2 linked regions of the Tistrella bauzanensis genome follow. The protein of the gene in region 2 binds, or shares a complex with, the protein of the main gene of each other region. Links are inferred from orthologs where the notes say so. Each region holds a gene or a part of one and is shown on either strand. Other genes may lie near its edges. The genes, in order: meaB and scpA.

Region 1 (13,076 bases), on a different replicon or contig from region 2:
CACACTGGCCGGCTTCTTCGCGATCGACGAGAAGCCGACGGGGTCGAAAGATCCGTATGCGCTGCGGCGCGCGGCGCTGGGCATTTTGCGGATCCTGATCGAAACCGGCGTGCGTCTGCCGTTGAAGCCGGCGATCACCGCCGCCGCCGAAGGTTATCGGCCGCTTCTGGGCACGATCGATACCGCCCGCCTGCATGACGAGCTGATGGGCTTCTTCGCCGACCGGTTGAAGGTCTTGATGCGCGACCGTGGCGTGCGCCATGATCTGATCGCCGCGGTTCTGGCGGGTGGGGATGATGATGTGGTCCGGCTGCTGGCGCGGGTGCGTGCCCTGCAGTCGTTCCTGGACGGCGAGGACGGTGCGAACCTGCTGGCGGCATACCGGCGGGCCAGCAATATTGTCCGCATTGAAGAAAAGAAGGACGGGACGACCTATGGTGGCGCCGTGGATGCGGATCTGCTGGTCGAACCCGAAGAAGTGTCGCTGCACGGCGCACTGGTCGGGGCGCGGGCGGAGATCGCCACGGCCTTGGCCGGTGAGGATGACGAGCGGGCGATGACGGCGCTTGCGGGGATCCGCGCGCCGGTCGACGCGTTCTTCGACCGGGTGACGGTCAATTGCGAGATGGCAGAACGTCGGCGCAACCGGCTGCATCTGTTGTCCCAGATCCGTGCAGCCCTGGAAGCCGTAGCCGATTTTTCGAAGATCGAAGGGTGAGTCGACCGATGACCAAATGGGTGTACAGTTTCGGCCGCAACGGCTCCGAAGGCACCGCAGAGATGCGCAATCTGCTTGGCGGCAAGGGCGCGAACCTGGCCGAGATGAGCAATCTGGGCCTGCCGGTGCCGCCGGGTCTGACGATCACCACCGAGCTTTGCACCTATTACTATGCCAATGGCCAGACCTATCCGGATGAGCTGAAGGCACAGGTGACCGAGGCGCTGGCCAGAATCGAGACCGAAATGGGCATGCGGTTCGGCGATGCCGAAAACCCGCTGCTGGTGTCGGTCCGCTCAGGCGCCCGCGCATCCATGCCCGGCATGATGGACACGGTGCTCAATCTGGGGCTCAACCAGGCGACGGTCGAGGGCCTGGCACGCCGCAGCGGCGACGAACGCTTCGCCTATGACAGCTATCGCCGGTTCATCCAGATGTATTCGGATGTCGTGCTCGGCGTGGATCACAGCCTGTTCGAAGACCGGCTTGAGGCCCGCAAGGAAGAGCATGGCCACGATCTCGACACCGAGATGACCGCCGACGACTGGAAGGCGCTGATCGCCGATTACAAGGCGATCGTGCAGAGCGAGCTGGGCCGCCCGTTCCCCGATGATGCCCACGAGCAGCTGTGGGGCGCGATCGGCGCCGTGTTCGGCTCGTGGATGAACCAGCGCGCCAAGACCTATCGCCGCCTGCATAACATTCCCGCCGAATGGGGCACCGCCGTCAATGTTCAGGCGATGGTGTTCGGCAATATGGGCGACGACTGCGCCACCGGCGTGGCCTTCACCCGCAACCCGTCGACCGGCGTCAAGGAATTCTATGGCGAGTTCCTGGTCAACGCTCAGGGCGAAGACGTGGTTGCGGGCATCCGCACGCCCCAGCATCTGACCGTTGCCGGCAAGCTTGCCAACGGCTCGAACGATCCGGCGATGGAAGAGGCCATGCCTGTGGTGTTCGGCGAATTGGTGGCGGTGAAGGACCGTCTGGAGCAGCATTACCGCGACATGCAGGACATCGAGTTCACGGTCCAGCAGGGCCGGCTCTATATGCTGCAGACCCGCAATGGCAAGCGCACCGCGGCCGCGGCCCTGAAGATCGCCGTCGACATGGCGGAAGAGGGGCTGATCACCGAAGAGCAGGCCGTTGCCCGCATCGAGGCGCAGGCGCTGGATCAGCTACTGCATCCGACGCTTGATCCCAAGGCCGCCAAGACCGTGATCGCCAAGGGCCTGCCGGCATCGCCCGGCGCCGCATCGGGCGTGGTGGTGTTCACGGCCGACGAGGCCGAGAAGCGCGCCCAGACCGGCGAGGACGTCATCCTGGTCCGGATCGAGACCAGCCCTGAAGACATTCACGGCATGCATGCCGCCCGTGGCATCCTGACCGCCCGCGGCGGCATGACCAGCCATGCGGCGGTGGTGGCCCGCGGCATGGGCCGGGCCTGCGTGTCGGGTGCCGGCACGGTGCGGATCGATTACGCCAAGGGCAGCTTCACGGTCGGCGACGTGACGGTGAAGGCCGGCGACGTCATCACCATCGATGGCGGCAAGGGCGAAGTGATGCTGGGCCGCGTCGCCACGATCAAGCCGGACCTGTCGGGCGATTTCGGCGCGCTGATGACCTGGGCCGACAAGATCCGGACCCTGAAGGTGCGCACCAACGCCGAGACGCCGCTGGACGCGGAAACCGCCCGCACTTTTGGTGCCGAGGGCATCGGCCTGTGTCGCACCGAGCATATGTTCTTCAGCGACGACCGCATCATCGCCGTCCGCCAGATGATTCTGGCCGATGATGTCGCTGGCCGCCGCACGGCGCTGGCCAAGCTGCTGCCGATGCAGCGCGGCGACTTCGTGTCACTGTTCCGCATCATGGCCGGGCTGCCGGTGACGGTGCGTCTGCTGGACCCGCCGCTGCACGAGTTCCTGCCCCATACCGAGAAGGACATCGCCGAGGTTGCGGCGGCATCCGGCATCGATGCCCAGAAGCTGTCGGCGCGGGCGGCGTCGCTGCACGAGAGCAACCCGATGCTTGGCCATCGTGGCTGCCGCCTGGGCATCTCTTATCCTGAGATCTACGAGATGCAGGCCCGCGCGATCCTGGAAGCCGCGGTCGAGGTTTCGGCCGAACTGGGCCAGACCGTGACGCCAGAGATCATGATCCCGCTGGTCGCCACCCGTCGCGAGCTCGAAATCCTGCGCAAGCTGGTCGACACGGTGGCGGCGCAGGTCTTCGAGGAGAAGGGCGCCCGGGTCGAATATCTGGTCGGCACCATGATCGAGCTGCCGCGCGCCGCCCTTCAGGCCGCGAAGATTGCCGAGGTCGGCGAGTTCTTCAGCTTCGGCACCAACGACCTGACCCAGACCACCTTCGGCATCAGCCGAGATGATTCAGGGTCGTTCCTCGACAGCTATCGTGAAGCCGGCATCTTCGATCAGGATCCCTTCGTCAGCCTGGATCAGGAGGGCGTCGGCGAGTTGGTGAAGATCGCGGCGGAGCGTGGCCGGTCGACCCGCCCCGATATCAAGCTGGGCATCTGCGGCGAGCATGGCGGCGATCCGGCCTCGATCGAGTTCTGCCAGATGGCGGGCCTCGATTATGTGTCCTGCTCGCCCTATCGCGTGCCGATCGCCCGTCTGGCCGCCGCCCAGGCGGCGCTGAAGGCGCGCAAGGCCTGACCGGTCGACGGAGATGGCATGGCTATCGGATCCGATCGGATGACCGGACCTGACCAGACGGCGGAGGCCGGCGGCATTGCTGCCGGCCTCCGCCGTCTGGACGAGATCCGTGCGGGTGGCAAACCCGCCCTGGCGCGGGCACTGGCGCGGCTGGAAAGCCGGGCCGATGCGGCGGAAACCGCCGATCTGCTGGATGCGGCCTATGCAGCACCGGTGGCGCAGGTTCTGGGCATCACCGGTCCGCCGGGGGTGGGCAAATCCTCGCTGCTGTCGGCGCTGATCCGTGCCTATCGCGCCGGTGGCCGCAGCGTCGGGGTGATCGCCGTCGATCCGTCGTCGAAGCGTACCAAGGGGGCATTGCTCGGCGACCGGACCCGCATCCAGACCGATCCCGAAGATCAGGGCGTGTTCATCCGGTCGATGGCGGCGCGGGCGCGGCTGGGGGGGCTGGCCGATTTCACAATCGCCGCCACCGTGCTGATGCGGGCGATCCACGATGTCGTGCTGGTCGAGACAGTGGGTGTGGGCCAGTCGGAGACCGATGTCGAGGAGATCGCCGATACGGTGGTGTTCTGCATTCAGCCGGCATCGGGCGACAGTCTTCAGTTCATGAAGGCCGGGATCATGGAAATTCCCGATCTGGCGGTGGTGACCAAGGCCGATATCGGCCCGGCCGCGGAGCGCGCGCGCACCGACGTCGCCTCGGCGCTGAAGGCCGTGGGTGTGCGCGATGATGGCTGGAAAGTGCCGGTTCTGAAGGTCGCGGCGTCGACCGGCGAGGGCATCGGCGATCTGATCGCAGCCGCCGACCGCCATCGCGACTGGATGACGGCCCGCGATCTGCGCGATCATCGTCGCGCCGCTCAGGCCGAGGGGTGGGTGGCATCGTCGCTGAAGGACCGGTTCGGGACCGAGGGCCTGCGTCATCTGGCCACAGACCCGGCGATGGCTGCGGATGCCGGCGCGGAGCATCCCGATGTCTTGGGGCCGTTCCATCGTCTGCGGCGTGACGCACAACGGCTTGCCGGGCGGCTGGCCGGCTGACGAACAACCGGCGGGATCGCGCCGTCGATCAGGGAGTTTGCAGATCATGACCACGACGCTTCGCCGCCGCCTGTTGGGCGCGTCACTGAACGTGGCGCTGGCCGCCGCCCTGTTTGCCGGACCCGCCGTCGCCACGGCCGGCCTCGCCCTGTTCGTGCCGGCGCAGGCACAGGCCGCCGGCCTCGACAGCGCCACGGTCGGCCGCTGGCTGGATGCCTCCGAGGCATTGGAGGCCTGGAGCCAGACCCTGCCGGAAGACCGTCGTGCGGTGATCGAGGACACTCAGGATCCGGCCACGATGATGGGCGATATCAGCGAGGGCCGGATGATTTCGCGGGCGGTCGGGCGGCTGGCGGGCTCGCCTGAGGCGGCTGTGGCGGAAGGTATCGTCGCGAAGCACGGCTTCGGCAGCCTGGGCGGCTGGGGCGAGATCGGCGATCAGGTGATGCAGGCCTATGTCGCGCTCAACATGGAGGGCGAGGACATGGCGGGCCAGCGCGCCGAGATGGATGCGGCCCGCGCCGAGATCATGGCCTCTACCGAGATGTCCGCCGCCCAGAAGAAGATGATGCTGGACATGCTGGGCAGCGCCGGCGCGATGGTCGAACAGGCAGGTCAGGCCGATCCGGATGACGTCGCCGCCGTCCGGCCCCATCTGGGGCGCATGGAGCGCATGTATCAGGGCAACTGATGTGGGGGCCGGCAACAGCCATGGCCTTTGGACTGAACGGCCGGCCCGGCGACGGGCCGGCCGTTTTCTGTTTCGGGCGCGTCCCGCACCGCGAGGTTTCGCGCCCTGCTGTCATTGCGCCCCGCGCAATTGACAACCGCGCCGATCGTTCCGACCTGTCTTGGGATGTGGGCGGAGATATGGTAACCAGAAGGTGATCTGCGTCTGATATGCGGGCAAAGGACGTCAGGCGGTAAAAACCGTCGGCGTCGCGTCACGGAAGCGGTTGATCCCGGACGCGGGTCTTGGGATAGTCGACAGGTGGGTTGACGTATACGGAAACATCCGTGGCGTACCGCCAGGCCGTTGGGGGACGGCTCATCAAACAAGGCGCGGTTGCACCGCCCGATGCCGTGGCAGGGCAGGGCCCGGCGAGGCGGATAACCGGCCAGGACAAGGTCTGGGAGGACCGATGACGCAGATGATGGGTGCCGAGGTGCAGGCCGACGCGATCGATCCGGTGTGGCTGAAGCGATATCCGGCGGATGTCGACTGGCGTCAGGCATTTCCGCCGGCGCCGCTGACCTCGCTGATGGATCATGCGGTCGCCACTTATGGCAATCGGCCTGCGGTCGATTTCCTGGGCAAGATCATGACCTATGAGCAGATCGGGCGGCTGGTTGACCAGGCGGCCAAGGGTCTGCAACAGATCGGCGTCAAAAAGGGTGATCGGGTGGGGCTGTTCCTGCCCAATACCCCCTATTCGATCATCTATTACTATGCCGCGCTGACCATCGGCGCCACGATCGTGAACTTCAACCCGCTCTACGCCCCGCGCGAAATCGAGCATCAGGTCAATGACAGCGGCACCCGGGTGATGGTGACGCTGGATCTGGCGGTGGTCTATGACAAGGCGCAGGCGCTGCTGGGCAAGACCTGCCTGGAGCGGATCGTGGTCTGCCCGATGGCCGGCGTGCTGCCCTTCCCGAAGAACCTGCTGTTCCCGCTGGTGAAGTGCAAGGAGATCGGCCGGATCGAGAAGAGCGCGCGCATCGTTCATCACAAGGGCCTGGTGCGCAATGACGGCCGGTTTGCACCTGTGCCGATCGACCCGGAGACCACGGTTGCTGTGCTGCAATACACCGGCGGCACCACCGGGCTGCCCAAGGGCGCGATGCTGACCCATGCCAATCTGCTGGCCAATGCCCGCCAGTTGGAGGCGTGGTTCCCGGCCGGCCGGCCGGGGGAGGAGCGCACCATGGTGGTGCTGCCCCTGTTCCATGTCTTCGCCATGACCGTGTGCATGAACTACTCGATCCTGGCCGGTGCCTGCATGATCATGCTGCCGCGCTTCGATCTGGATCAGGTGCTCGACACGCTGGCCAAGAAGAAGCCCAGCCTGTTCCCCGGCGTGCCGACCATGTACACCGCCATCGCCAATCATCCGAAGATCCGCGAGGTCGACCTGTCGTCGATCAATTACTGCCTGTCGGGTGGGGCACCCCTGCCGCTGGAAGTGAAGCACATCTTCGAGAAACTGACCGGCTGCACGCTGGTGGAGGGGTACGGCCTGACCGAAACCTCGCCGGTGACCCACTGCAATCCATTCACCGGGGTCAGCAAGGAAGGCTCGATCGGCCTGCCGATGCCGGGCACGACCATCGAGATCGTCGATCTGGAAGACGGCCAGACGCTGATGCCGCAGGGCGAGCGGGGCGAGATCTGCATCCGTGGCCCGCAGGTGATGGCCGGATACTGGAACAAGCCGGAAGAAACCGCCAAGACCATGAGCGGCGGCCGGCTGCACACCGGTGATGTCGGTTATCTGGATGAAGACGGCTATGCCTTCATCGTCGACCGGATCAAGGATCTGATCATCGCCGGTGGCTATAACGTCTATCCGCGGATGGTGGAAGAGGCGATCTATCTGCACGATTCGGTCGAGGAATGCACCGTCATCGGCATCCCCGACGAATATCGCGGCCAGACCGTGAAGGCCTTCGTGAAACTCCGCGCCGGGGCGATCCTGACCGCCGCGGAGCTGACCGCCTTCCTGAAGGAACGGTTGTCGCCGATCGAGATGCCCAAGCAGATCGAGTTCCGCGACGCCCTGCCCAAGACCCTGATCGGCAAGCTGTCGAAGAAGGAATTGGTTCAGGAGGAGACCGAGAAATACAAGGCCCGCCGGGAAGCGGGCAAGTGATGTCGACAGGGCCGGCGGTGTCGCGCCGGCTCACTTGACGTTTACGTAAACGTCAAGTATATCTCATGCCGGTGGGAGGCATGCAGGCGGCATGGCAGGGCCTGAATATCGGTCCGGGGCAGCCGGCCGCCTGACCAGGCGAGGGAGCGCGATGCCCGAGACGTTCACCATCACGCAGTTGTCCGAGGAATTCTCGATCACGCCGCGTGCGATCCGCTTCTATGAAGATCAACATCTGCTGACGCCTGCCCGCGAGGGGATGAACCGGGTCTACAGCTATCGCGATCGCGGCCGCTTGAAGCTTATCCTGCGCGGCAAGCGGCTGGGCTTCAGCCTGGCCGAGATCAAGGAATTCCTCGACCTCTACGATGCCGACCACACCCAGGTGGAGCAGTTGCGCCAGTTAAGGCTGGCGGTGGCGAGCCGGGTGGCACAACTGGAAAGCCAGCTGTCGGATCTGATGGTGACGCTTGATGAGTTGCGCGACATCGAGGCGCAGGTGTTGAGCGCCTTGGCGACCAAGGGGGTTGAGGCCACGGGCTGACCCCCGGCCGGTCTGCGAGGACCGGCCATCGACGACCACACAGACCGCCGGCTTCACGGGATCGGGGCTGGCGGCACAACATGATCGGCCGCGGGGCGCAACCGCGGCCGGATCCCGCGAGCGGAATAATCGCATGGCGCCGGTGCCGTGCAGGGCAGTACCGCCACGCGCGCGGACAGCCAGGGTCCGGCGCCCAGGGAAGAGACCAAGTCAGGAGCCGAGGGCCCCCATGAAGAGCGTCGTGATCGCGGGTTATGCCCGTTCCCCCTTCCACTTTGCCCGCAAGGGTGCGCTGGCCAAGGTCCGCCCCGATGATCTGGCGGCACAGGTGGTGAAGGCGCTGGTCGAGCGGACCGGTATAGACCCTGAGACGATCGAGGATCTGATCCTGGGCTGCGCGTTCCCTGAAGGTGAGCAGGGGTTCAATGCCGGCCGTCTGGTGGCGCTGCTGGCCGGCCTGCCGCAGTCCGTGGCCGGCACCACCGTCAACCGCTTCTGCGGATCGTCGATGCAGTCGGTGCATATGGCGGCCGGCGCCATCCAGCTTGGTGCGGGCGACGCCTTCATCGCCGCCGGCGTGGAATCGATGACCCGGGTGCCGATGATGGGCTTCAACCCGGCGCCGAACCCGCTGCTGGCCGATAGCGGCGCCTATGTCCCCATGGGCATCACGGCTGAAAACGTCGCCGAGAAGTGGCAGATCGGCCGTGCCGCTCAGGAGGAATTCGCCGTCGCCTCGCATCAGAAGGCCGCGGCCGCACGCGCGGCCGGCCGGCTGGCCGACGAGATCGTGGCGATCGCCCAGAAGAAGGGCCCGGTGATCGACAGCGACGGCTGCATCCGCCCCGATGCCACGGCCGAGGGGCTGGCCGGGCTCGATCCGGCCTTCAAGAAGGATGGCGTGGTCACCGCCGGCACCTCGTCGCCGCTGACCGACGGTGCCGCCGCCTGCCTGGTGTGCACCGAGGAATATGCGGCGAAGCATAATCTGACCCCGCTTGCCCGCATCCGCTCGGTGGCTGTCGCTGGTTGCGCGCCTGAGATCATGGGCATCGGCCCGGTGGCCGCCAGCCGCAAGGCGCTGGATCGCGCCGGCATCAAATCCGCCGATCTGGATGTGATCGAGCTGAACGAGGCCTTCGCCTCGCAGGCGCTGGCCTGCATCAAGGATCTGTCGCTCGACCCGTCGCGGGTCAATCTGGATGGCGGCGCCATCGCGCTCGGCCATCCGCTGGGCGCCACGGGGGCCCGCATCACCGGCAAGGCGGCGGCGCTGCTGAAGCGCGAGGGCGGCCGGTTCGCGCTGGCCACCCAGTGCATCGGCGGTGGCCAGGGCATCGCCACGGTCCTCGAAGCGCTGTGATGCGCCGAAACGGGGTTCCCAACGCGCCCATGGCTGCCAACGCGCCCATGGCTGGCAACGCGACCGGAGATGCTTTGAGATGACCGAAATCAACAAGGTGGCCGTGATCGGCGCCGGCGTCATGGGCGCCGGCATCGCGGCCCATATCGCCAATGCCGGCGTGCCGGTGGTGCTGCTCGATATCGTGCCCAAGGATGCCACGAACCGCAATGCGCTGGCCGAGGGCGCGGTTCAGAAGATGCTGAAGACCAAACCCAAAAGCTTCATGCATCCCAGCCGCGCCCGATTGGTGACCACCGGCAATCTGGACGACAATCTCGACCTGCTGGCCGATGCCGACTGGATCGTCGAGGCGGTGATCGAGAATGTCGAGATCAAGCGCCGGCTGTATTCCACCCTCGATGGCGTGCGCAAGGCCGGCTCGATCGTGTCGTCGAACACCTCGACCATTCCGCTGGGCCATCTGGTCGAAGGGCAGTCGGCGGCGTTCAAGGCCGACTTCCTGATCACCCATTTCTTCAACCCGCCCCGCTATATGCGGCTGCTGGAACTGGTCGCCGGCCCGGAAACCCGTGCCGACGCGGTCGAGACCATGCGCCGCTTCGGCGATCACCGGCTGGGCAAGGGCGTGGTGGACTGCAAGGACACGCCCGGCTTCATCGCCAATCGGATCGGCACCTTCTGGATGCAGGGCGCCGTGGTAGAGGCGATGGATCGTGGCCTGGATATCGAGGCGGTCGACGCGCTGCTGTCAAAGCCGGTCGGCATCCCCAAGACCGGCGTCTTCGGGCTGATCGATCTGGTCGGGCTGGACCTGATGCCGCATGTCGCCGCCAGCATGAAGGCGACATTGCCCGCGGATGATGCCTATCACGCCATCTATCGTGACAGCGACTTGTTCAAGAAGATGATCGCCGAGGGCTATACCGGCCGCAAGGGCAAGGGCGGTTTCTATCGCCGGCGCAAGGAAGGCGGCCGCTCGATCACCGAGGCCATCGACCTTGCCACCGGCGAATACCGGGCGAAGCGCAAGCCCGATCTCGCCAGCATCAAGGCGGGCGCGAAGGATCTGCGGGCGCTCGTGTCGCATGAGGACGAAGGCGGCAGCTATGCCTGGGCGGTGATCTCGCAGGCGCTGGTCTATACGGCTGATCTGGTCGGCACCATCGCCGACGAGGTGCCGGCGATCGACGAGGCGATGCGCCTTGGTTATGCCTGGAAATACGGGCCGTTCGAGTTGATCGACCGGCTGGGCGCCGGCTGGTTCGCCGACCGTCTGAAGGCCGAGGGCCGGCGGGTGCCGGCGATCGTCGAGGCGGTGGCCGGCAACGGCACGGGTAGCTTCTATCGGGTCAATGACGGCGTGGTGGAATACGCCAGCCTTGCCGGCGGCTATGCGCCGGTGCCGATCCCGGAAGGGGTGCTGCGGCTGTCGGATGTGAAGCGGCGCGGCAAGCGCGTCGATGGCAACGGCTCGGCCAGCCTGTGGGATATCGGCGACGGCGTGCTGTGCCTGGAATTCCACACCAAGATGAATTCGATCGACCCCGGCGTGCTCGAAATCGTCGCGAAGTCGACCGAGATCGTGCGCGGTGGTTACAAGGCGCTGGTCATCTATAACGAGGCGGATAATTTCTCGGTCGGCGCCAATGTCGGTCTGGCCTTGTTCGCGTCGAACATCGCCGCCTGGGACATGATCGACGGCATGATCCGCATGGGGCAGGAAACCTATAAGGCGCTGAAATACACGCCCTTCCCGGTGGTCGGCGCGCCGGTCGGCATGGCGCTGGGGGGTGGCTGCGAAATCCTGCTGCATTGCGATGCGGTTCAGGCCCATGCCGAAACCTATATGGGGCTGGTCGAGGTCGGTGTCGGCGTGGTGCCCGGCTGGGGTGGCTGCAAGGAGCTTCTGGTCCGCTGGATGAACAACAAGCGTCGTCCGGGTGGCCCGATGCCGGCCGTGGCCCAGGTGTTCGAGATGGTCTCCACCGCCAAGGTCTCGGAAAGTGCCGAGGAAGCCCGCGATCTGCTGCTGCTGCGTGATGGTGACCGGATCACGATGAACCGCGACCGGGTGCTGGCGGATGCCAAGGCCCGGGCGCTGGACATGGTGGCGGGTTACGAAAAGCCGCTGCCGGCCGAAATCTCGCTGCCGGGACTGACGGCACGGGTGGCGCTGAACATGGCGGTGGAAGGCTTCCACATGCAGGGCAAGGCGACGCCGCATGACGTGGTGGTATCGGGCGCACTGGCCCGGGTGTTGTCGGGCGGCGATACCGATATCACCGAGACCTTGCGCGAGGACGACATCACCCGGCTGGAACGCGAGGCCTTTGTCTCGCTTCTGAAGACGCCGGCGACGCTGGCCCGGATCGAGCACATGCTCGAGACCGGCAGGCCGCTGCGTAACTGAGCCGGCAGGGGAGGAGACCAGACCAATGGCCGCAACCTATAAGGCACCGCTGCGCGATATCCGCTTCGTGCTGCATGACGTGCTCGATGTCTCGCGCATCGCCGAACTTCCCGGCTATGAGGACGCGACACCCGACATCTTCGATGCCGTGCTCGAAGAAGCCGCGAAGATGTGCGAGAACGAGCTGTTCCCGATCAACCGTTCCGGCGACGAAGAGGGCTGCACCTTCGAGAACGGCGTGGTCCGCACGCCGGCAGGCTTCAAGGAGGCCTATAAGACCTTCATCGAGGCGGGCTGGACCTCGATTGCCGCCGATCCGAAATATGGCGGGCAGGGACTGCCCAAGACGCTGAATTTCGTGATCGAGGAGATGATCTGCTCGGCCAATCTGGCGTTCGGCATGTATCCCGGCCTGTCGGCCGGTGCCTATAACGCCATCGCCGCCCATGCGACCGACGAGTTGAAGCAGCGTTATCTGCCCAAGCTGGGCGATGGCAGCTGGTCGGGCACCATGTGCCTGACCGAGCCGCATTGCGGCACCGATCTGGGGCTGATCCGCACCAGGGCGGTGCCGGCCGATGACGGCACCTTCCGGGTGACCGGCACCAAGATCTTCATCTCGGCTGGTGAACATGACCTGACCGAGAACATCATCCATCTGGTGCTGGCCAAACTGCCCGGCGCACCTGAAGGCACGCGCGGCATCAGCCTGTTCCTGGTGCCGAAATTCATCCCCGACGACCAGAACGCGTCCGGTGCGCGCAACGGCGTTGCCTGCGGCTCGATCGAGCACAAGATGGGCATCAAGGCATCGGCGACCTGCGTGCTGAATTTCGACGACGCGGTGGGCTGGATGGTCGGCGAGCCGCATCGCGGGCTTCAGGCCATGTTCACGATGATGAACGTGGCACGGCTGGCGGTGGGCATGCAGGGCCTGGGGATCGGCGAGGCGGCCTATCAGGGGGCGGTGGATTATGCCCGCGACCGCACCTCCGGCCGCGCGTTGACCGGCGCCAAATATCCTGATCAGTCGGCCGATCCGATCATCGTGCATCCGGATGTGCGGCGCAATCTGCTGACCATGCGGGCGCTGAACGAGGGCGCGCGGGCGCTGTCATACTGGATCGGCACCGAGATCGACATCGCCCATCACCATCCAGATCCGGCGACGCGGCAGGCGGCGGATGATCTGGTGCAGTTGATGACCCCGATCATCAAGGCCTTCCTGACCGATATCGGTTTCGACAACGCCAATCGCGGCGTGCAGATCTATGGCGGCCACGGCTATATCCGCGAGCACGGCATGGAGCAATATGTCCGCGACGCGCGTATCACCCAGCTCTATGAAGGCACCAATGGCATTCAGGCGCTGGATCTGGTGGGGCGGAAGCTGCCGACCGGCATGGGCCGGCTGCTGCGGCGGTTCTTCCATCCGGTCGACGC
Region 2 (15,285 bases):
GCCGACCGAGAAATTGCCGTCCCGGAAGCGACCGCGCAGGCCGGCTTCGTAGTTCTTGACCGATTCCGGCTGTAGATCCGGATTCGGCACCAGATTGAAGAAGGTGCTGGGCAGCGAGGTGTAAAGCTGCTGTGCTGTCGGCATCTTGAAGCCTTCGGCATACTGGCCATAGACCGAGAAGTTGCGGTCGAGGTCATAGACCGCGCCCAGCTTCCAGGTGGGTTCGGTCTTGGTGATCTTGCGCGGCTCGGCGCCATCCACCGGCTTGTAGTCGGCGTTGGGATCGGGATCGATGGAATAATGCGCAAGGCGCATGGCCGGCGTCACCCGCAGCCGGCCATCCATGAACCCGATCTCGTCCTGGATATAGGCATCGGCGCGGATGGTTGTCGCATTGGCGAAGTTGAAGCCGCCGGCACGGGCGACGGTGGTGGTGCCGGTGGTGTGATTGACGGTGGTATCGACGCGCTCATACTCGCTTGTCGTATAGTCGCCGTCGAACCCCCAGGTCAGGCGATGGCTGATGCCGGCGGTGTCGAAGCCGCCATCGAACTGCACGTCGAATTCGGTGAAGGCTTCTTCATATTCCAGCAGATCGTAGCGGGTTTCGGTGGTGCCGTTGGCGAGGATGCGGTCGCGGGCGCCTTCGCGCTTGCTCTTCTGCGGCGAATGCGAAAGCTGCCAGCGGATCTGGTCGATCGGCCCGAATTCCACCGTCCAGTCATGTTCAAGCGCGATGCGCTGGCGGCTGAGGGTCTGGGTCCGGTCGTAATTGGTCACCGCGTTGCCGCTGGTGTCGAGACCGTAATCATAGCGCTGGTCGACCTCGGTCTTGCGCTCGAAGGACTCCAGCGTCAGGCCGATGCGATGATCGTTGCCGGGGGTCCAGACCAGCTTGCCGAGTGCGTTGTCGGAGCGGATATCGGCGCTGTCGAGCTGGCCGCAGGGAGTGGCGCCGACATTGCGATAGCAGTCCCACACCCCGCCGGCGGCCAGCGATCCGCGGGCATTGCGGTTTTCCGGCTCGTGCCCCACCCGGCGGCCCAGCGAGATCGAGGCGGCGATATCGCCATAGCGCAGCGCCGCCGCACCGACCCCGCCGGTGGACCTGTCCAGGGTCGAATGAGTGGTGTCGAGGCGGAAGGCGGTGTCGCGGCCCGATTGCGCCAGATAATCCTCGGGGTCCATGGTCTCGAAGGCGACCACGCCGCCCAGCGCGTCGCTGCCCCACAGCGCCGAGGCGGGGCCGCGCTGGATCTCCACGCGCTTCATATGGGTGAGTTCCACCACGTCGCGGGTGCCGTCGGTGATCCGCTCCAGCGTCCGGCTGCCATCGACCAGGGTCAGGATGCGATTGCCCGAAACGCCCCGGATGGTGAAGCCGGTCCGGTCGGCGAACGGATTGGTGCCGCTGGTTTGCCGGTCGACCTGGATGCCGGGCAGATGCCGGACCAGTTCGCCGATGTCGTCGACCATGCGCAGGTCGAGTTCCTCGCGCCCGATGACCGTGACATTGGCCGGAATCTCGTCGACGGCGCGCGCGCCACGGGTGGCGATGACCGAGATGGCGGGCAGGGCCTCAGCCGCGCCGCCGGCGGCCTCGTCCTCGCGCTCTTCCCGGCCGTCGACGCTGACGGCGTCACCCAGGGGTGCCGACATGGCGGCCCCTGGTGCTGCCATGCACAATGCCACCAGACCATGGCCCAGCCTGTTTGCCAGCTGTCGTCTTTTCATGTGACCGATCCCTTCGATGCTCAGGGACTCGTCTCTCGTTTAATTGCGAATGATTCTTATTATCAAGTGAGCGGCACCATACGCCCGCAGGCAATGTAAGCCAAGCGTGAAGGCGCGCGGCCCCGATCATGGAGCCGGAATCAGCCAAAATCCGGCCGCCTGCCGGAACTCATCGCCGCCGGTCTCGTTGTAGGGGGCAAGGAGCGCCACACAAAACACCTCCCCATTGCAACAGGTGGCGTCTCTCAGTTCCACAGACCGGAGGATCTCCCCCATGCGTATGACGCTTCCGACCCTCGTCGCGGCCCTGATGATCGGCGGCTCGTCGCTCGCCATGGCGCAGAGCGGTTCCGCCAGCGGGCAGTCCGGGACGGCAACGATGAATTCGTCCGGCGGCACCACCGGTGGTGCCGTCACCAATCCGACCAGCCCCACCACCACGCCCGGCGTGGGCACCGGCACCGGGTCGGCCGCGGCTGGCGCCGTGGGCGGCACCTCGGGTACTCACACCACCCAGGGCAAGATCGCGAGCATCAGCGGCTCGACCATCACTCTGGATGATGGCTCGACCTATGTGATCGGCGATCCGCAGCTTACCGAGGCGCAGTCGGGTGACACGGTCACGATCACTTATCACGAGGAAAACGGCATGAAGCGTGCCACCTCGATTCAGCATGGCGTGACCGACAGCGTCGAAGGCACGGGTGCCGACGGCAACGATATCGGCACGGGTGGCACCGGCGGTGGCGGCCAGCTTGGTGCGCAGCCCCGCGCCAAGGGTAGCTGACCCTGGCGCAACCCTCTCCGGCCCGATCTGCCCTCGGGCCGGACATGACGACGGCGGAGCGCCCGGCGGGTGCTTCGCCGTCGTCATGTCCGGCCACAGTGTCGGTGCCGTTACCGCCGGCGCCCGGCCGGCCTTATCACCAAACGAGGAGATATCGACATGCTGCGTTTCCTGGGCTGGACCGGGCTGATCATTTTTCTGATCGGCCTGCTTGTGGTTCTGGGCCTGTTGAAGCTGATCTTTTAAGCCGTGCGCATCTGCCTGCACCGCCTGGGCCGAACCGTGCCGTGACCCGCTCGCCATCATGACGCTATGATACCCTTCGGCCGCAGCGCCTCCGGATGAAGGGGCGCGCCGGAGCAGGGAGGAGTGACCGGTGATGGAACTGACCTTCGACGACAAGCTGGCGGTGCTGCGCATCGATGACGGCAAGGCGAACGCCATGGGGCCGGCGTTTTTCGACGCGCTGGACCATGCGATGAACCAGGCCGAAGCCGAAGGCGCGCGCGCCCTGGTGCTGGCGGGGCGCGACGGCATGTTCTCAGGGGGGCTCGACCTGAAGCTGCTGCCCACGCTGTCGAAGGAGGGGTTCACAGGGTTTCTGGGCCAGTTCTCGCGCAGCGTGCTGCGGCTGCATGGGCTGCCGATCCCGACCGTCGCGGCCCTGACCGGACATGCGATCGCCGGCGGCGCGATCCTGGCCTATGCCTGCGACAAGCGCTTCATGGCCGCCGGTCCCTACAAATTGCAATTGAACGAAACGGCGCTCGGCATGGCAATGCCGGCCTGGATGATCCAGGTGGCGCGCAGCGTGGTGCCGCGGCATCTGGAGGCGCAGGCGCTGTTGCATGCGCGCGCCTTCTCGCCGGAAGCGGCTTTGGGCGAGAACCTGATCGACGGTATCGAGATCGATGCCGGACGCACGCTGTCCCGCGCCATCGGTGCCGCCCGTGCGCTGGGTGAACTGTCGATGCCCGCCTATGCCCAGACCAAGCGGCGGCTGCGCGGTCCGGCGATCGCGGCGGCGCTGGCCGGCCTCGATCACGATCTGGCGACGCTGGGCTAGGCGGATGATCCGCCGTGGATGGTGCAATGGCGATGCTGCAATGCGGTTCGCAATTCCAGATCGACCCGGTTTTGCTGTATATGTCTCGCGAAGTCCCTGTTCGTGGCTGCTTGTTGCGGCAGATCGCCCCGACGACGCTGCCGGGGCCCGATCGATAAGGAACCAGACGCCGGACCGCCGTTGACCCATTGATACCCTCTCCGACCTGCCGCGCCGGCCTTGCGCCGCGGGATCAGGAGATGCCGGATCGGAAGATTGCCGTGGTGAACTCTGTGCAGACGATCAACCCCCTTGCAACCATCAGCCCGCTGGCCGCCGATTTCGACGCGCCCTCCCGCGCGGCCTGGATGGCCTTGGTCGAGAAGACGCTGAAAGGCGCACCGTTCGAGAAGAAGCTGCGCTGGAAAACGCGCGAAGGGTTGAGCGTCGAGCCGCTCTACACCCCGGAAGATGGCATTGCGGCCCACAGCCTGCCGCGCATGATTTCGGCCGATCCCGACCGGCCGTGGGATCTGCGCACCATCATCCGTCATCCCGACCCGCAGGCGGCCAATGCCCAGGTTCTGGACGACCTGGAAAACGGCGCGGCGTCGGTGCTGCTCCGGCTCGACCCCACGGGCCGGAACGGGATCGCCGTGGCCTCGGTCGACGATCTGGCGGCGGTGCTGGAGGGGGTGCTGATCGATCTGGCGCCCATCGGGCTCGATGCGGGTTTCCTTGGCGTCCAGGCCGCCGACTGGCTGGCGGCGCTGGCGAAGCCGATGCCCGGCGCGCCGCGCGCGCCGCTGGCCTTCAACATGGACCCGGTATCGGCCTTTGCCCGCGCGGGCGAGGCGCCGGGGCCGATTGGTGACCATATCGCGGCCGCGGCCACGGCCGCCAAGCGCCATGCCGGCAGCTTCTATGAGGCCCGGATGATGCTGGCCTCGGGCCAGGTCGTGCACGAGGCCGGTGGCGGCGAGGCCCAGGAACTGGGCTTCATGGCGGCAAGTGCCGTGCAGTATGTCCGGGCGCTGGTCGATGCCGGTTTTGCTCTGGACGATGCCTTCGGCCGGGTCACGCTGGGCCTTGCTGTCGACGGCGAGTATTTCACCGCGCTGGCCAAGCTTCGTGCGGCACGGGCCATCTGGTCGCGGATCATCGGTGCCGCCGGTTCCACCGTGCAGGCGCGGGTCGAGGCGCGATCGTCTGCCCGCATGCTGGCCAGGGTCGACCCGTGGGTGAACCTGCTGCGCTTGACAGCGGCAGGCTTTGCCGGCGCGGTCGGCGGTGCCGATATCATCATCCTCAGCCCGTTCACCGATGCGCTGGGTCATCCCGGCATGCTGGCACGGCGGCAGGCGCGCAACACGCAACTGGTGCTGATGGAGGAAAGCCATCTGGGCCGGGTCGCCGATCCGGCGGCCGGTGCCTGGGCGCTGGAAGCCCTGACCGACAGCTTCGCCCGCGCCGGCTGGGCCGCCTTCCAGGCGATCGAGGCCGAAGGCGGCGTGATCGCGGCGTTGGAAGCCGGGCTGGTTCAGGACAAGGTGGCGGAGACCCGGGCGACACTGAACGCGGCCGTGGCGAAGCGCGCCATCGGCCTGATCGGCGTGTCCGAATTCCCCAATCTCGCCGACGTGCCGCCGACACTGGACCCGGTCGATCCGGGCGCCTTTGCCCGCCCGGCACTGGATGTGACCTTGCCCGGGGCCATATCGACCTGTGCGCCACTGGCCCAGATGCGTCTGGCGGAGCCGTTCGAGGCCCTGCGTGAGCGCGCGGCCGGGTTGGAGGCGACGGCGCTGCTGGTCACCCTTGGCACGGCGGCGGATTTCACCGCGCGGGTCGGCTTTGCCCGCAACCTGCTTGCCGCCGGCGGCATCGCCGCCGACATTCAGGCAGCGGACACGGTGGAGGCCGGCGGCGCGCGGCTGGCGGTGATCTGCTCGTCTGATGCCCGTTATGACGAGGCGGCGGTCGAGACCGCCCTGGCGCTGAAGGCCGCGGGCGCGGCCCATGTCTGGCTGGCGGGGCGACCCGGCGCGCTGGAAGGCGCGCTGACCGCGGCTGGTGTCGAGCATTTCCTTGCCGCCGGCAGCGATGCGCTGGCCGTGCTGGAACGGGCCCATGCGGCCTTCACCCCCGATGCGACGGAGGCCTGATCCGATGGCAGACAACTCCATGGCAAAGACGCCTGCGGCGAAGGCAATGACGTCTGCGGCGAGCGGGCTGCCCGATTTCTCCGCGCTCGATTTCGACGCGGTCACCCCGGCGGAAATGCCGGCGGCGGCGGTCGCGGCGGCGGTCGATCCCTGGATCACGCCCGAAGGCATCGAGGTGAAGCCCGCCTATGATGCCGGGGACGTGGCCGGCATCGATTTCGCGGGCACCTATCCGGGCGTGGCGCCCTATGTGCGCGGCCCTTACCCTACGATGTACGCCACCAATCCGTGGACCATCCGCCAGTATGCGGGTTTCTCGACCGCGGAGGATTCGAACGCCTTCTATCGCCGCAATCTCGCGGCCGGTCAGAAGGGCCTGTCGGTGGCCTTCGATCTGGCGACCCATCGCGGCTATGACAGCGATCATCCGCGGGTGAAGGGCGATGTCGGCATGGCCGGCGTCGCGATCGACTCGATCTATGACATGCGCACCCTGTTCAGCGGCATCCCGCTGGACCAGATGAGCGTGTCGATGACCATGAACGGCGCGATCCTGCCGGTGATGGCGCTGTATATCGTGGCCGCCGAGGAACAGGGCGTGCCGCATGACAAGCTGACCGGCACTGTCCAGAACGACATTCTCAAAGAATTCATGGTGCGGAACACCTATATCTATCCGCCCGAGCCGTCGATGAGGATCATCTCGGACATCTTCGCCTATACCGCCCGTGAGATGCCGCGTTTCAACTCGATCTCGATTTCCGGCTATCACATGCAGGAGGCTGGCGCCTCGGCCGATCTGGAACTGGCCTATACGCTGGCCGACGGCATCGAATACATCCGCGCCGGCGTGGCCGCCGGCATGGATGTCGACCGCTTCGCGCCCCGGCTCAGCTTCTTCTGGGCGATCGGGATGAACTACTTCATGGAAACCGCCAAGATGCGGGCGGCGCGCCTGCTGTGGGCGAAGCTGGTGAAGCAGCATTTCGATCCGAAAGACCCCCGCTCGCTGTCGCTGCGCACCCACAGCCAGACCTCGGGCTGGTCGCTGGCGGCGCAGGACGTGTTCAACAACGTCTCGCGTACCTGCGTCGAGGCGATGGCGGCGGCCGGTGGCCAGACCCAGAGCCTGCACACCAATTCGCTGGATGAGGCGATCGCGCTGCCGACCGATTTTTCGGCCCGGATCGCCCGCAACACCCAGTTGTTCCTTCAGACCGAAAGCGGTTTGACCAGGCTGATCGATGCCTGGGGCGGCAGCCATTATGTCGAGCGGTTGACCCATGATCTGGCCCGGCGCGCGCTGGCCCATATCGAGGAGGTCGAGGCGCTGGGCGGCATGACCAAGGCGATCGAGGCCGGCGTGCCGAAGCTGCGGATCGAGGAAGCCGCCGCCCGCACCCAGGCGCGGATCGACAGTGGCCGGCAGAGCGTGGTGGGCGTGAACCGCTATCGGCCCGACGAGGCCGACGATATCCCGGTGCTGAAGGTCGACAATGACGGCGTGCGCCGCCAGCAGCTTGAAAAGCTGGCGCGGCTGAAGGCCGAACGCAGCCAGGACGAGGTCGACGCGAAGCTGGCGGCGCTGGAAGCCGGCGCCCGTGGTGACGGCAACCTGCTGGAGCTGGCGGTCGATGCCGCCCGTGCCAAGGCGACCGTCGGCGAGATTTCCTTCGCGCTGGAAAAGGTCTTCGGGCGCCACAGCGCCCAGATCCGGTCGAACAAGGGCATCTATCTGCGCGAGGTGGGCGACGGCAACCCGATGGTGGAGCGGGCGCGCGAGATGATCCGCGCCTTCAAGGATACCGATGGCCGGCCGCCGCGCATCCTGCTGGCCAAGATGGGCCAGGATGGTCATGACCGTGGCCAGAAGGTGATCGCGACGGCGTTCTCGGATCTGGGCTTCGATGTCGAGATCGGGCCGCTGTTCCAGACCCCGGCCGAAGCCGCCAGGGCCGCGGCCGAGGCGGGCGTTCATGTGGTGGGTGCAAGCTCGCTGGCCGCCGGCCATCTGACGCTGGTGCCGGAATTGCGGGCCGAACTGGACGCGCAGGAAAAATCCAACGTGATGATCGTGGTCGGTGGCGTTATTCCCAATCAGGACATCCAGGCCCTGCTGGATGCCGGCGCCGCGGCCGTGTTCCCCCCCGGCACGGTGATCGCCGAGGCGGCCATCAACCTGATCGACAAGTTGAACCAGCAGCTTGGTTATACCCAGCCGCGACCGGCGGACTCTGCCTTCGCCGATTGATCGGGAGGGCTGCCTACGATCGCCGCTTGTCGCGGATGCAGGCCCGTGTATTGCTCCTCTCCTGATGCCACCGGGAGAGGAGCTTTTTATCCTCAGAAACTCAACCATACTGCGCACATCATATGTTTGAGAAAAATTTTCGGTGCATTTTTTAGCACAATTGTGCTTTGAACCTGGGCATCTAAGTCAGCTTTCATGAGTAAAGCGCCAATCAGAGCGCGTGGATCATGATTCTTATTGCCGATGACGTTATATTCCCCGTCCAGAAGGCGATCGACGCCGTGATTTTGAGCGTGTACGATAGTTTCGATCGACGCTGAACCAGGCAAAAGTACGAGATATTGCCAATCGCTCACCTTCCGATGCGGCCAGCTTCTGGCGGAACAGTGAAGTTGTCCGCACCCCTGACCCGCTACGCATCCTCTCGCGATGAACAGCATTCTGGATCCAGAGAATATGAGAAAACTATACACAGTTCTGATCGCCACCGGACTCCTCGCTGTGGCAGTGACGGTGACGTTCGATGCCAACGCCCGAGAAATCGGGTTTGGCGATATCGAAGTCGGCGTGACTGCCTGTGATGAGGCTATCGCGCTCGCGGAACAGAGCGGCAGCGTCACAGAGACGTTCGTCAGTGCTATTACGGATAGTCCTGCCGTCAAACTGGGTCAAAATGCCTTCGGATTCGATTTTGTGCAGAATGGTGTCATGCTCTGCGGCCCCGATCAGAAAGTGGCCGGGATTGTTCTGACAATCCCTAAGCATCGAGCTGGTGAGATCGCCGACGCTCTGGCCGGGAAATATGTTCAGAAGGCCCGAAACCTCCCTCGGCTCGGAAACGGGTTGGCGCGATACGAATCGAGTAGTAAGAAGACAACCGCGGAAGTCACCTATGCCCATGTATCATTTGAGGCTGAAGTTCTGATTGAGACGCAAGAATTTATAAAGATGTATGCGGCATATAATAAAAAGGAAAAGGAGCAAGAGGCATCGAAGGTAAAGTCAGCATTCTGATTGGTCTAAAATTTCTATCGGGAACTTCAAGGAATGTCTATCTCCCGCTCGGGCAAGGTCAAGTTCTTTGACGCGTCTCGTGGCTTCGGCTTCGTCCATGACGGAGATGATCGTCTTGATCGCCATTTTCATGTGACGCAGGTTGTGGGAGCAGACCTTCCCGGAGTAGGGGACGTCGTGACATTCCTGCCGGCAACAGGGCCCCGGGGGCCCAAAGCTGAACATGTGAGAATCGTCGAGCGGGCGACATCTTTGCAGGGCAGCCTGAGAGCGGACGACCGCGACATATGTGGATCGTGCGGAAAGAGAATGGTTCCGCGAGTGTGGATGGTTAATGGAACGCCGCATGAGTCATTTTGCCCCTTCTGTGGAAAACAGCATAAATCCTTTGTTGTAGTGGATTCAAGAATAGGAAGGCTCATCTATGGAATAATAACCTTTATGATGTTTTCTTTTTTTATTCTAATGTTATTTAACTGAAGCGTTTTGTCAATGATTGATTCTAAATCCATTTTATGTGTAAAGTTATAGAATCGGTGGATCAGCTTAATCCGAAGGATGTTTCCTTTCATGTCGCTCGAAACCTGGATCGCCTTCGCGGCCGCCTCTGCGGCGCTGCTCGTTATGCCGGGGCCGACGGTGCTGCTGGTCATATCCTATGCGCTGAGCCACGGCCGGCGCGCGGCCGGCGCCACGGTCGCCGGTGTGGCATTGGGCGACGCCACCGCCATGACCGCGTCCATGCTGGGCCTGGGGGCGCTGATGGCGGCATCGGCCGATCTGTTCATGGCGGTCAAGCTGGCGGGCGCCGCCTATCTGGTCTGGCTGGGCCTGCGGCTGTGGCGGGCGCCGGTCGCTGTCGGTGCCGATGGCATGGTGGCATCGTCCCCCACCGAGACCCGGCCCTGGCGGATCTTCGGCCATGCCTGGCTGGTGTCGGCGTTGAACCCCAAGGGCATCGTGTTCTTCGTGGCCTTCCTGCCGCAGTTCATCGATCACGGCCGGCCGCTGGTCAGCCAGATGATGGTTCTGGAGGCGACTTTCCTGGCGCTGGTGGTGGCGAATGTCACCGCCTATGGCCTGCTGGCCACGCGGGCGCGACGTCTGATCCGGCGGCCATCGGTGCAGCGTGCGGTCAACCGCACCGGCGGCACGCTGATGATCGGGGCTGGTGTGATGGCGGCCGGCTGGCGGCGGGGCGCGGGCTGACGGCTGATCAGCCTATGGCTGCGGCCCGGCGGCGCTGTTCGGCGCGATAGCCGGCGAGCCCGTGCAGCAGCAGCGTCGCCAGAACCACCGCGCCGCCGATGAAGGTGGCGGTGGCCGGCACTTCATCCACCGCCAGCCACACCCAGAACGGGCCGATCACCGCTTCGGCCAGCATGATCAGGCTGACCTCCGCCGCCGGGATGTAGCGGGGAGCGGCCGAGATCAGCGCGAAGGACAGCGGCAGGACCACCAGACCATAGACCAGCACCAGCGGCAGGACATCGGGCGCCGGCAGCAGGGGCCGGACACCGGTCGCCAGCGCCACCACCAGCCCCACGGCGGTGCAGGTCAGTCCGCCCACGGCCACGACGGGCGTGGACGATATCCGTCCGGCGCCCGCGCGCAGGATCACGAAATGGATCGCGATCAGCAGGGCCGCGCCCACCGCGATGATGTCGCCCAGCCAGTTGCCCCGGCCGGGCCCATCACTGTCGGTGCCGCCAAAGACCAGGATCGCGATGCCGGCGGTGGCCGCAGCGATCGCGGCCCAGCTGCGGCCGGGCACCGGTTCGCCCAGAAAGCTGCGCGACAGCAGCGCGCCGAACAGCGATCCCGACGAGATGATCACCAGCGTGTTGGCGACGCTGGTATGGGCCAGCGACAGGATGAAACACACCGATCCCAGTCCGAAGGCGATGCCTGACGCCCAGCCCTGGCGGCCGATGCGGGCCAGCGCCTGCCATGGCGCCTGACGCCCGATCAGCCACCAGCCGAGCAGTGCCATCAGGGCCATCAGGCTGCCGCGCCAGGCCAGCAGGATCCACGGATCGGCATCGATCAACCGGACCAGAAGTGTATCCGGGGTCAGCGTCAGGATACCTGCGGTGGCAAGCCATGTGCCGCGCGCCTGTGATGAAAGGGCCATGTGATCGGTGATGCCTTGCAGGACGGGGAGGGTGTCGTGGAGACTGGCGGCTGGGCAGGATAGCGCGTCGGTGGCGACATGGAAGGGCTGGCATAAGCCATGACGGTGATGACGAGCGGTTCGGAGCGGTGCGTGGTGCAGCGCGAGGGCGTTGGTGCCACGGCGCGGATCATTCAGCGGCGTGCCCTGCTGCTGACCCGTATCGTGGTGGATCTGCCGACATTGATGGTGGTGCGCCAGGGCAGCAAGCGGCTGATCGGGCCGGGCGGCGAGATCACGATCCCGGCCGGCGGGGCCGCGGCCATCGCCGGCGGGCGGATCTTCGACGTGATCAATCGTCCCGCCGCCGGCGGCATCTATGAGGCCGAATGGCTGGTCTGCGATCCGACGGTGATCGCCGGCTTCGCCGCAGACGGCGAGGGGGCCGGCCGGCCGATTGCCGAGGCCATGGCGATCGGCGCGATGGCGCCTGATTTCACATCGGCCTTCGATCGGGCGCGGGCCGCCGTGTTTGCCGGCGGCGATCTGCCGCACATGGTGGCGGTGCAGCGTATCCGCGAGGTTCTGGGCTGGATCGGGCATCATGGCGGCCGGTTTGCGGCACCGCCCCCGCCATCGGTGGCGGCGCGGATACGGGCGCTGGTCTCACGCGATCTGCGCGCCACATGGCGCAGCAATGATCTGGCCTGCCGGCTGGCGATGAGCGAGGCGACCCTGCGTCGCCGACTGGCCGCCGAGGGGCTGTCGCTGACCGGCCTGCTGGCGGATATCCGGATGTCGCATGCTCTGATGCTGTTGCAGGCAACCGATCTGGGCATCACCCGCATTGCCTTCGATGTCGGCTATGACAGCCCGTCGCGGTTCGCCGCCCGTTTCCGGCAGCGCTTCGGACATCCGCCGGCGGCCGTGCGCGAGCATGTCGCGGACCGGATGACGGTGCAACCTTACACTGATGAAAATACTGGTATTTCAGCCAAATGACGTCAAAGGGCGCCGACTGATCGGACCGGCATCGGATCTGAGCGGATCAGGCGCGCGATGGTGTGCAGACCCGGTCAGACTTTCCGCCACATGACAAACGAGGCGGAGGTGGTCGCGATGACCATGATGACAATGAAGGCCGGGGTCGCGGCCCTGACGATGGCTTGCGCTTTGGTTGTGGCAGCGGTGCCCGCCCTAGCCGGTGACGGTTTCCGCCTGACCAGCACGGATCTTGCCGATGGCCGTATCGGCCGCGACCACGTGCTGAGCGCCGACTATGGCTTCGGCTGTGATGGCGGCAATCAGTCGCCACAATTGTCGTGGCAGGGTGCGCCGTCCGGAACGCGCAGTTTCGTGCTGACCCTGCATGATCCCGATGCCCCGACCGGCATCGGCTGGACGCATTGGGTTGTGGCCAACATTCCGGCCGATGCCGGCAGCCTGCCGCGGGGAGCCGCCGGCGATCCGGCGATGCTGCCAGACGGCGCCCTGCAAACCCGCACCGATTTCGGCGCGCCGGGCTATGGCGGTCCATGTCCGCCGGAAGGTTCGGCGCATCGTTATGTCTTTACGCTGACGGCGCTGGCGGTCGATCACCTGCCACCGGTGACGGCGGATGCGATGCCGGCGCTGGTCGGCTTCCTGGCCGGCGCGAACGCTCTTGGCACGGCCCGGCTGGAGGCGCGTTACGGCCGCTGAGCCATTCGCGCCAGCGCCTCGGCGGTGGCGGCATCGGCCGGAAACAGGGCCTCCACCGCCAGTTCGGCCAGGGTGATGTCCAAGGGGGTACCAAATACCGTGGTGGTGGTGAACAGCGACAGGCAACCTTGCGCGGTCGACAGCCTGACCGGCACCACCAGCCCGCCATAGGGATCGTGCGCGATCGACGGGCTGGCGACATGAACGGGTGCCGGCAGCGCCTTCAGCTCCGCCAGCAGGTCGATCAGCACGGGATCTGCGCTCATATCGATCTGCCGGCGCAGCCGGTCGAGCAGATGTGTGCGCCATTCGGCCAGATTCAGGATGCGCGGCGCCAGCCCGTCGGGATGCAGGCTCAGGCGCAGCACGTTGACAGGCCCCTCCAGCAGGAACGGCGCAACCCCATCAAGCAGCGGCGGGACAGCGGCATTGGCGGCAACCATCGTCCAATGGCGGTCGATCGCCAGTGCCGGATAGGGCTCATGGCCCTTCAGCACCAGATCGATCGCCCGGCGTGCCGCCGACAGTGCCGGATCATCCAGCCGCCGTTCGGCGAATGCGGGCGCATGACCGGCGGCGATCAGCATGTCGTTGCGTTCCCGCAGCGGGATCTCCAACTGTTCCGCCAGCCGCAGCACCATGGCCCGGCTGGGCGTGGCGCGGCCGGTTTCCATGAAGCTCAGATGCCGGGTCGAGATATCGGCGTCCAGCGCCAGCGCCATCTGGCTCAGCCGTCGCCGCTGGCGCCAGTCGCGCAACTGCTCGCCGAACGGGCGGGTGGCGTTCAGGGTGGCGGTGGTCATCAGGGGCTGTCCTCAAGGCAAAGGCTGCGGGCTCAGGCTCAAGATTAGCGGGGGCCGGGCCTGCCGGCCATGACCTGCCGGGTAATCGCATTCGGGCACGAAGCGGTGCCTGATGGATGGCAGACGGCGGGCATGGGGCCCGGCCGATCGATCCTTGAGGAGACCGATCATGTCGATGTCGACATCCGCCCGAACGGAACCCCGCTTCCTGCGGCCCGTGCTCTATTTCGACGCGGCGACCTGCCTGCTGATGGCGGCCCTGCTGCTGATCGGCGGCAGCGGGCTTGGCGGCTTTCTTGGTCTGCCGGTGGGCCTGCTCACCGCCAGTGCGTTGATCCTGATCGGCTTTGCCGCCGTCGTCGTGGCGGTGGCGAGCCGGCCGGTCATTCCTCGCACCGGTGTCTGGGCGATCGCCGTGGTGAACATCCTGTGGGCGATCGACAGCCTGCTGATCCTGGCGCTGGGCTGGGTCGAGCCCAACGGCCTGGGGCTCGCCTTCGTGATCGTGCAGGCGGTGGCGGTGCTGGTGATCGCCGAGATCCAGATCATCGGCCTGAAGCGGGGCCGGCCGGCCGGGGGCATGGTCTGAGCCGATATGATGGCCGGCGCAGTGTGAGCCATCGGTTGCGGCGGTGATGTAAACGGTTGGATACCAGGGGGGCGGTCATGCTGTCATGTGACCGGATGGCATGATCCGCTTGCGGAATGTCGCTGCCAGTCCCGCTGCGGAGACCCGCCTCATGACCAGTGCCGCCGACCCGGTCATCAACCGCTTCATCGACAGCATCCGCGACGACCATCTGGCGGTCGCGCGCCTGACCAGCGCGTCAGGCCAGGCTGAAGTGGATGCAATCGTGGCCGAGCTTGCCACCGAGCGCGGGCTGTCGGCCGATCTGCCGGCATTGACCCGTGCCCTGGCCTATAGACGGGCCCGCAACCGGCGATGACGCAACCGGCGATGATCGGCGGCTGCCGGTCACATCGGAACCGGTGCGGTCACCCGGCCTTGCGCCGCCCGGTCCAGTGCCGTTCCAGATTGGCGACCAGGGCGGGGCTGAGATGGCAGATCGCCACCTCGCGGGTATAGGTGGCCAGATAGGCGCGGAACAGGTCCAGAGGCTCCTGGCCCACACGGAACGCGCGGCGGTTGCCGGCCACCGACACCACCCCGCCATCGACCAGATCGGCCGCGACCTCGGCGATGGCGGCATCCAGTTCGCCTGCGGGGGCCACCCGGTCGACCAGCAGGCGGCCTTCGGGGCTGTCGGCCTGAATGGTGCGGCCGGTCATGATGATCTGGCGCGCCAGCCGGTCACCCATGATCCGCGGCAGCCGCAGATTGGTGGCGCCGGGCACCAGCCCTTCCTTGCGGGCCGGCACGTTGAACCAGCTACCGGCTTCCGCCACCACCGCATCGCAGACCAGCAGCGCCTGGGCGGCGGCCCCGATCGCGAAGGTGTCGATCACGCCGATCCAGGCTTTTTCGACGGTCTGGGCGGTTTCGTCGGGCAGTTCGCCGGGCGAGGCCAGCCCCCGGAACACCTTGGACACCCAGCCCATCTCGCGTTCGATATACATCACATAAGGAACGCGGCCCTCGTAGAGATCGGTGAGGTTCAGCCCGGCGCCGGCAAGCCTGCGGCCGGCATAGCGCGGGTGGTCGACGACACCG

What was found.
Region 1: the proteins of scpA (region 2) and meaB are in contact, whole or in part, in a crystal structure (PDB 8DPB), measured with the Methylorubrum extorquens proteins. The link is inferred for Tistrella bauzanensis from one-to-one orthologs. Residues at the interface, in SOR27001.1 of Methylorubrum extorquens: Glu577, Glu578, Asn579, Asp580, Gly581, Arg582, Arg583, Arg585, His596, Ala604, Ser605, Ala608, Asp609, Gly611, Phe612, Asp613, Val614, Asp615, Ile616, Gly617, Pro618, Leu619, Glu625, Arg628, Gln629, Val631, Glu632, Asn633, Asp634, Glu661; in SOR26638.1 of Methylorubrum extorquens: Arg20, Ala21, Ala24, Arg25, Thr28, Ser32, Arg33, Arg34, His37, Thr98, Gly99, Gly100, Ser101, Ile102, Leu103, Lys106, Thr107, Ala110, Ala113, Ile114, Asp115, Arg116, Ala118, Phe119, Ile120, Arg121, Pro122, Pro124.

The regions. Positions count from the first base shown.
Region 1 is NZ_BMDZ01000090.1:613-13,688, reverse strand. Bases 2,506-5,437 are described here. They hold meaB (methylmalonyl Co-A mutase-associated GTPase MeaB), read left to right. Parts: upstream 2,506-3,435; coding sequence 3,436-4,440; downstream 4,441-5,437. Other genes in these bases: IEW15_RS22820 (hypothetical protein), read left to right, coding at 4,487-5,131; ppdK (pyruvate, phosphate dikinase), read left to right, coding at 2,506-3,396. Also shown: glyS (glycine--tRNA ligase subunit beta), read left to right, coding at 1-718; more of ppdK, read left to right, coding at 727-2,505; IEW15_RS22815 (long-chain-fatty-acid--CoA ligase), read left to right, coding at 5,583-7,313; IEW15_RS22810 (MerR family transcriptional regulator), read left to right, coding at 7,465-7,857; IEW15_RS22805 (thiolase family protein), read left to right, coding at 8,087-9,220; IEW15_RS22800 (3-hydroxyacyl-CoA dehydrogenase/enoyl-CoA hydratase family protein), read left to right, coding at 9,300-11,633; IEW15_RS22795 (acyl-CoA dehydrogenase C-terminal domain-containing protein), read left to right, coding at 11,659-13,076. UniProt on the Escherichia coli protein: Binds and hydrolyzes GTP. Likely functions as a G-protein chaperone that assists AdoCbl cofactor delivery to the methylmalonyl-CoA mutase (MCM) ScpA and reactivation of the enzyme during catalysis.
Region 2 is NZ_BMDZ01000044.1:11,263-26,547, reverse strand. The notes cover bases 5,451-8,379. They hold scpA (methylmalonyl-CoA mutase), read left to right. Parts: upstream 5,451-5,777; coding sequence 5,778-7,982; downstream 7,983-8,379. Other genes in these bases: IEW15_RS16905 (hypothetical protein), read right to left, coding at 8,075-8,379; IEW15_RS16915 (methylmalonyl-CoA mutase family protein), read left to right, coding at 5,451-5,731. Also shown: IEW15_RS16930 (TonB-dependent hemoglobin/transferrin/lactoferrin family receptor), read right to left, coding at 1-1,734; IEW15_RS16925 (DUF1344 domain-containing protein), read left to right, coding at 2,009-2,521; IEW15_RS26830 (small membrane protein YohP), read left to right, coding at 2,681-2,767; IEW15_RS16920 (enoyl-CoA hydratase-related protein), read left to right, coding at 2,901-3,587; more of IEW15_RS16915, read left to right, coding at 3,827-5,450; more of IEW15_RS16905, read right to left, coding at 8,380-8,422; IEW15_RS16900 (hypothetical protein), read left to right, coding at 8,412-8,996; IEW15_RS26780 (cold-shock protein), read left to right, coding at 9,030-9,476; IEW15_RS16890 (LysE family translocator), read left to right, coding at 9,567-10,205; IEW15_RS16885 (DMT family transporter), read right to left, coding at 10,213-11,130; IEW15_RS16880 (helix-turn-helix transcriptional regulator), read left to right, coding at 11,239-12,111; IEW15_RS16875 (YbhB/YbcL family Raf kinase inhibitor-like protein), read left to right, coding at 12,229-12,810; IEW15_RS16870 (helix-turn-helix domain-containing protein), read right to left, coding at 12,798-13,613; IEW15_RS16865 (hypothetical protein), read left to right, coding at 13,783-14,202; IEW15_RS16860 (hypothetical protein), read left to right, coding at 14,354-14,560; IEW15_RS16855 (enoyl-CoA hydratase/isomerase family protein), read right to left, coding at 14,610-15,285. UniProt on the Escherichia coli protein: Catalyzes the interconversion of succinyl-CoA and methylmalonyl-CoA. Could be part of a pathway that converts succinate to propionate.